2 regions of the Pedobacter sp. GQ55 genome follow, and region 1 is predicted to be linked to the other one. Evidence: riboswitches for the same ligand, from Rfam matches in the RefSeq annotation. Region 1 holds a riboswitch; the other holds the start of a gene.
What was found. A riboswitch is a leader RNA that binds a small molecule or an ion and turns the genes downstream of it on or off. The one in region 1 is predicted to bind cobalamin.
Positions count from the first base shown of each region.

Region 2: it holds a riboswitch for cobalamin, as region 1 does, so the genes downstream of both, metE (5-methyltetrahydropteroyltriglutamate--homocysteine S-methyltransferase) here and AC6CH7_RS24500 (TonB-dependent receptor) in region 1, are expected to answer to the same signal.

Region 1 covers NZ_JCAXEI010000015.1:41,124-44,548, reverse strand. Annotated here, with positions in the region: gene AC6CH7_RS24510 (serine hydrolase) at 1-944, opposite strand, end outside; gene AC6CH7_RS24505 (response regulator transcription factor) at 1,146-1,829, shown strand; cobalamin riboswitch at 1,867-2,073, shown strand; gene AC6CH7_RS24500 (TonB-dependent receptor) at 2,171-3,425, shown strand, end outside.
Region 2 covers NZ_JCAXEI010000016.1:47,990-51,414, reverse strand. Annotated here, with positions in the region: gene AC6CH7_RS25090 (glycoside hydrolase family 32 protein) at 1-50, shown strand, start outside; gene AC6CH7_RS25085 (c-type cytochrome) at 175-597, opposite strand; gene AC6CH7_RS25080 (SCO family protein) at 600-1,253, opposite strand; cobalamin riboswitch at 1,357-1,547, shown strand; gene metE (5-methyltetrahydropteroyltriglutamate--homocysteine S-methyltransferase) at 1,766-3,425, shown strand, end outside.

The DNA.
Region 1 (3,425 bases):
TACAGCATTTTGGCGTATGTCGGCCAGAATGCTTTAGGGTCATAAGCAGGGTAGTCGCTTTCAGTCGGCAATTTGCTCATGTAAGTATAGATCAGTTTATAGTCGTCAGGGGTTAAATTAAACCGTTCCTTAATAGCAAAAGCCTCCGGGTATATCAGTTTCCTCATCATGGTCTGCTGATCCGAAATGCTAAAAGCATTCTTATTTTCGAGGTTAAAAGGCTTATTTATCAGTTTATCTGTGCTGTCGAGATAACCCGTACCCATAACCGTATTTGTTAACGAAAGCACATATTCTTTAGGATCGTACTGCGCGGCCTGGCTATACACCAGTTTATCTCCATTGTAGAATTTAATAGGGTTGGTATGTTTTGCCGTTTCGCCAGCATCACCTATAGCCAATCGGTTTAAGATCCGGCTGTTGTCAAAACCGTATTTCTTTAGCTTGCTGTTAATTTCAGCGCGGCCAATAAACTCAAACAGCCGGTTAAATGCATCGTTATCGCTGGTAAGTAATATTTTTTTAATGTAATGTTCAATAGATGGCAATTCATTTTTAGCTGTACTATCGGTCAGTACCTTGGTTTGTGCAGTATAGGAGCTATCGCTAATCATAGTGCTTTTGGCTGTTAACCCGGCTATTTTAAGTTCATTTACTTTTTCAAGTGCAAAAATTACCGCTGCCAGTTTAACTGTACTTGCGGGGTAAAAGTACCTGTGGTCGTCTAAATTATAGCTATAGGTTTTAAAAACAGGCTTATTTTTCGCGTCCCTGTCAATCTGAGTATAAAGAACCTGAATCTGATTCTTTTGCGGATGGTTTAGTATTCCTGCAAAAAGATCAGGGTGCTTACCCATCAATTGCGCTATAAAGGTAGTATCTGTTTTCTGAGCCATTGCATTCAGGCTAACCATAACAAGTAAAAAGGAGACAAACTTCATCATCACAATAAGAATTATAATGGGAATAAATATAAGGATAAAAGAGGATTGCGAGCTGTTTTTACGTTAAGTTAGTTTTCGCGCAAAGTGACCGTAAAAAAACAGCAAAATCAATCCCTGTTTTTAGGTATTTTGTTTCCTGTGATACGTTATTACTTTGTATATTTAAATGATAACTGCAATCTTTATTAATGCTTTCAATATATGAGTAAAAACGCCCTTATCCAAAGTAAGATTGATAATGCTATAGCCAAAATTTCTGCAATAGCAGATGAACTCCCTGGTGTTGTTATTTTGCATGACCTTAGGGACTGGTCTGTTGCCTGGATGTCTAAAAGAGGGCTGCAGCAGCTTGGCGTTTCCCTGGAGGACATTACCAAAATAACTGCCGAAGAATATTACAACAGGTATTTCAACGAAGATGACGCTAAAGATTATGTGCCTAAAATACTGGGTTTGATAGAACAAAATAATGATGAGCACCTGTGTACTTTTTTTCAGCAGGTTCGTTTCTCAGATTCAAGCGACTGGAACTGGCACATGTCAAGCGTAAAGGTTTATATCCGGGACGAGGATAACAAGCCATTGCTTGTTATCACAATCGCGTTGCCAATTGATTCGATGCACCACATGACCGTTAAGGCATCCAGGCTGCTCGAAGAGAATAACTTTCTGCGGAACAACTACCATCATTTTACAAAATTAAGTGCCCGGGAACGTGAAATTTTGGGGCTAATGGCCCTGGGTAAATCCTCATCAGAAACGGCAGAAAAGCTTTTTATTTCACCCAGTACGGTCGAAACACATCGAAAAAACATCAAGCAAAAACTCAACACGCACTCTTATTACGAGATCTGTCAATATGCCAGAGCGTTCGATTTGATATAGAAAGCTAATCAGGTTTGCTTCAAGCTATTTATTTAAGTACATTTGCATCGCTTTTGGTTCCCGATGTGCTTATTCGGGATTAAAAGGGAATACGGTGCAAATCCGTAACTGTCCCGCAGCTGTAAGCTTCATAACGGTGTTCAAATCAAGGCCACTTTTTCTGGTCCTTTAAAAGGGATGAAGGATTGGGAAGGCAGAATAACCGGAAGTAAGTCAGAAGACCTGCCATAAGTGGTAATATTTCATAGCTTTCGGGGATTGAAGCTTGGAGTGAGTGCTTGTTTATTGTATTTCATTTCCTTGATCTAACTGTTTGCTGTGGGTAACAAGCTCACAACAAAATGAAAAGAAGTAAAAACGCTTTTACAGGCGTAAAGTCTATTTTTTTTACTTTTCTGGCTATTATATGGCTGGGCATGTGTACGTCTGTTCAGTCGTTTGCCCAAACTGATTCCATAAAACGCAACACTACAGATTCTGCACATAAGGTTAATCAGCTTAAAGAGGTACAGATCAGAAAAATAAAGATCACCAAAAGACAAACTTCTTCAACACCTTTACAAATATTATCAGGAGCGGAGCTCGAAAAGCTAAACAGCCTTTCAGTGGCTGATGCCGTTCGTTTCTTTTCGGGCGTGCAGCTTAAAGACTATGGGGGCATTGGTGGTCTGAAAACCATTAATGTGCGGAGTATGGGAACAAACCATACGGCAGTTTTTTATGACGGGGTGCAATTGGGCAATGCACAGAACGGCCAGGTAGATCTTGGTAAATTTTCATTGGATAATATCGAGGAGATAGAACTATATAACGGACAAAAGAGCGCTATTTTTCAATCTGCAAAAGGTTTTGCCTCAGCAAGCTCATTATATCTTACTTCAAAACAACCGGATTTCCCGGACGGCAGAACCCAAAAAATTCGTGCATCAGTAAAAGCAGGGTCATTCGGCCTTATAAATCCATCTTTATTGTGGCAAAGCAAAATAAGTAACAATATTTATGGCACCCTAAGTGCCGAGTATAAAAATGCCAATGGCAAATATAAATTCCGGTCTACCAATGGGGTATACGATACTACAGCGGTAAGAAAGGATGGCGATATTGAAACCATGAGGTTAGAGCTGGGATTAAACGGAGTATTGCCCGACAGTAGTAAGTGGAAAGTAAAACTATACGGTTATAAAGACAACCAGGGCTTGCCGGGTGCAGTGGTCAACAACGTGTTTGCATTTTCACAACGGATGTGGAATAAGAACTTTTTCGCCCAATCTTCCTATGAAAAGAATGTAGGAAAGTACAGTTTGCTGGCAACAGCCAAATATGGAAATGACAGTCAACGTTACCTAAACCCGGATATCGTAACGATTGATGGGTTACAGGAAAACAATTTTCATCTACAGGAAATATATGTATCACTGGCTAATAAGTTGAAAATTACCAATTACTGGGATGTAGTATTGTCTACAGATTATCAGCGGAACGATTTAAACGCAGACCTTTATCGTTTTTCATATCCGGTAAGAAACACTATTTTAACGGCTTTGGCTACCCAGTTTCGCTTTGCTAAATTTGACATTCAGGCCAACTTACTAAGCA
Region 2 (3,425 bases), on a different contig from region 1:
TTGATGTTAAAAATCTGGAAGTGTATTCAGCTAAGTCTATCTGGAAATAGTTTAGTGCATCATGCTATAATCATGCTATAGCACACGTCGTCATCTCGAACGAATGTGAGAGATGACGACTGCTTTAACGAGAGACGACTGCATTAAGAGGGTAGCTTTAAGACGACTTCAGAATTAGTTGCAGTTTTTTAAATCTTCTGCTATTTGCTCTGGAGTATACATTCCTTGTTTATTACCGTATGTGTTGGTTATGTAAACAACTATTTGAGCAATATCTATGTTTGCCAGGGTAGCAAAATCAGGCATTTTTCCATCATATTTTTTGCCATTTACAGTAATCGGGCCTGATGCGCCATTCTTAACGAAACAAGCTATTTTTTGTTTGTTTTCCTTTAGAAAAACAGTGTCTGAAAGAGGCGGAGCCAAAGCATTTAATCCTTCTCCTTTTGAGCCATGGCAGTTTTGACAATGCTTAATGTAAAGATCACGGCCGTTTGCATAGTAAATGTCCTGCTTTAGTTGCTCCGAGCTCTGACAAGAATAGACCATTGTAGCAATTGTGATCGAAAATAATGTGCCTAATATTAATTTACGCATGGTTACTTCTTATCTTCTGCTAGTAAAACCGGGATATCTTTGGTAAGCTGCGCAACCTGCTCCGGGTTAGTTCCGTCATAAGCACCACGTATACGTTTTTGTTTGTCAATTAAGATTAGCCAGCCCTGATGCACATATCCTTCTTTAGCAGTGCTGTCTTCAATTACTGCAACCAGATAATCCTTTTCAGCAATCTTGTAGATGCTGTCTTTTGAACCATAAGCAAACTGCCATTTTGGACCGTCTACATCTAGCTTTTGCGCATATTTCTTTAACACTGAAGGGTGGTCGTATTTAAAATCAATGGTGTGCGAAAGAAACATTACATCAGGATTGTCTTTGTATTTGTCAAATATGGTTTTCATGTTGCGGTGCATGGTAGGACATATTGTTGTACATGAAGTGAAGAAGAAATCAGCAATGTAAATTTTATCCTTAAAAGTATCGTTGTTAATGAGGGTGCTGTCCTGATTTAAGAAGCTAAATGCAGGTATAGTTTTGTATACCGTATCAACGCTTGCTGATCCATCTGCATTTTTAACTGTTGCTGCTTCTCTGGGGCCTAAAATAGGAAGCTTTTTTTGGTCCTGACAAGAGGCCAGAAACACTACAGTGCCAAATAAAAATGCGGATAAAATGGATCGGTTAAATTTCATAATAATGCTTTTAGAATGTTGCAAAGGTACACTACTCAAAAAATAATATGTAATGTGTGGGTAATAAAATGTAAGTTTGCAGCTTATAAGTTCTTTACTTTAATTCTTCATCAACCGGAGAGGTTTTACTTAACTGTAGATTAATAGGGAATCGTGTGTAAATCACGAACTGTCGCGCAACTGTAAGTAACACATAGGTTTTTACCCTTAGAATATCCACTGTTCCAGTCATGGAATGGGAAGGATGGTAAAAATGTTACAAGTCAGGAGACCTGCCTTCACCGAATTGACAATGCTTTCGCGATTTGAAGCACAAGTCAGGTATGATGTATTGACGTCCGTCATATCTACGGTAGGAGATATCCCTTGTTTATGTCAAGAGAGATCTCTCTGCGTGCGAGATGGCGGCACCTTGAGTACATCTTTTCCTTTCTTAATCTTCTTTATTTCTATAGCATTGCGAAGTTCAGCAAAGGGCTTTTAACTGATTTTTTCAATTAAATGCAAGAAAAATGCTAACAAACAATCTAGGCTATCCGCGAATTGGTAGCAACAGAGAACTCAAAAAAGCCTGCGAGCAGTATTGGTCGGGCAAAACAACAATTCAGAACCTGGTGCAGGTTGGGAGAAACATCCGCCAGCAAAATTGGGAATTACAAAAGCACGCGGGTATTGATTTAATTCCCAGTAATGACTTTTCATTCTATGATCAGGTATTAGATCTTTCGTTAACGGTTGGAGCAATTCCTAAGCGTTATCATGAGGTAATTTTAAATAAAGGCAATTCAGAATTGGACCTTTATTTTGCAATGGCCAGAGGGCATCAGAAAGATGATCTGGATATTACAGCCATGGAAATGACCAAATGGTTTGATACCAACTACCATTATATTGTTCCTGAATTTGTAAAGGATCAGCAATTTAAGCTGTTTTCTACTAAAATATTAGATGAATACAATGAGAGTAAAAGATTAGGCATTAAAACCAAACCTGTAATTATTGGTCCGGTTACTTACCTTTTGCTTGGTAAAGAAAAGGAAGCTGGGTTTGACAGGATAGACCTTATTAGAAATCTGCTTCCGGTATATATCGATATTTTAAAGAAACTAGAAGAGCAACATGTTGAATGGGTACAGTTTGATGAGCCTTTTCTCTCTTTAGATTTAACAGATAAAGATAAAGCAGCCTATAAATATGTTTATGCGGAAATAAAAAAGCAATTCCCTAATCTTAAAACATTGCTTACTACCTATTTTGAAGCTTTAAAAGACAATACGGATTTAGCAACATCCTTACCGGTTACTGCACTGCATATTGATCTTGTGCGTAATCCGGAGCAATTGCAGCCTGTTTTGGATGCTATTCCTTCTAATTTAGTTTTATCAGTTGGTGTTGTTGATGGAAGAAACATCTGGAAAAATGATTTTAAAGCTTCATTAGCTCTAATTGAAACTGCACAAGCCGATGTTGGTGTTAGAAGATTAATAATAAGTTCATCTTGTTCGCTTATACATTCTCCATGTGATCTTGAACTGGAAACAAATGAATCTGTTTTAACTCCAGAGATTAAGCAATGGCTTTCGTTTGCTAAGCAAAAGGTAGATGAAATTGTCACTTTAAAACAATTGGTTAATGGAGAAGATGCGGCAGCCGAAAAACTGGCGGAGAATATTAATGCGAATGAAAACCGCAAAACTTCTTCCTTAATCCATAATCAGGCCGTAAAACAAAGAGTTGCTGGTATAACTACTAAAGATGAAAATCGAGAAAATGTTTTCGCAATTCGTAGAGAAGCACAACATAAAGCATTAAAGCTTCCTTTGTTCCCAACAACGACGATAGGGTCATTTCCGCAAACACTTGAGGTAAGAAGCTGGAGAGCTAAATATAAAAAGGGCGACTTGACACTTGCAGAATACGATGCGTTAATCGAAAAGGAAACCGAAGAAACGATTCGTTTTCAGGAAGAGTCCGGTATTGATGTTTTAGTACACGGTGAATTTGAACGTAATGACATGGTTGAGTACTTTGGTGAACAACTTGCAGGTTTTACTTTTACTAAAAATGGCTGGGTACAGAGTTACGGTAGTAGGTGCGTAAAACCACCAGTTATCTATGGTGACGTACATCGCCCTAAGTCAATGACTGTTAGGTGGTCAGCATATGCTCAAT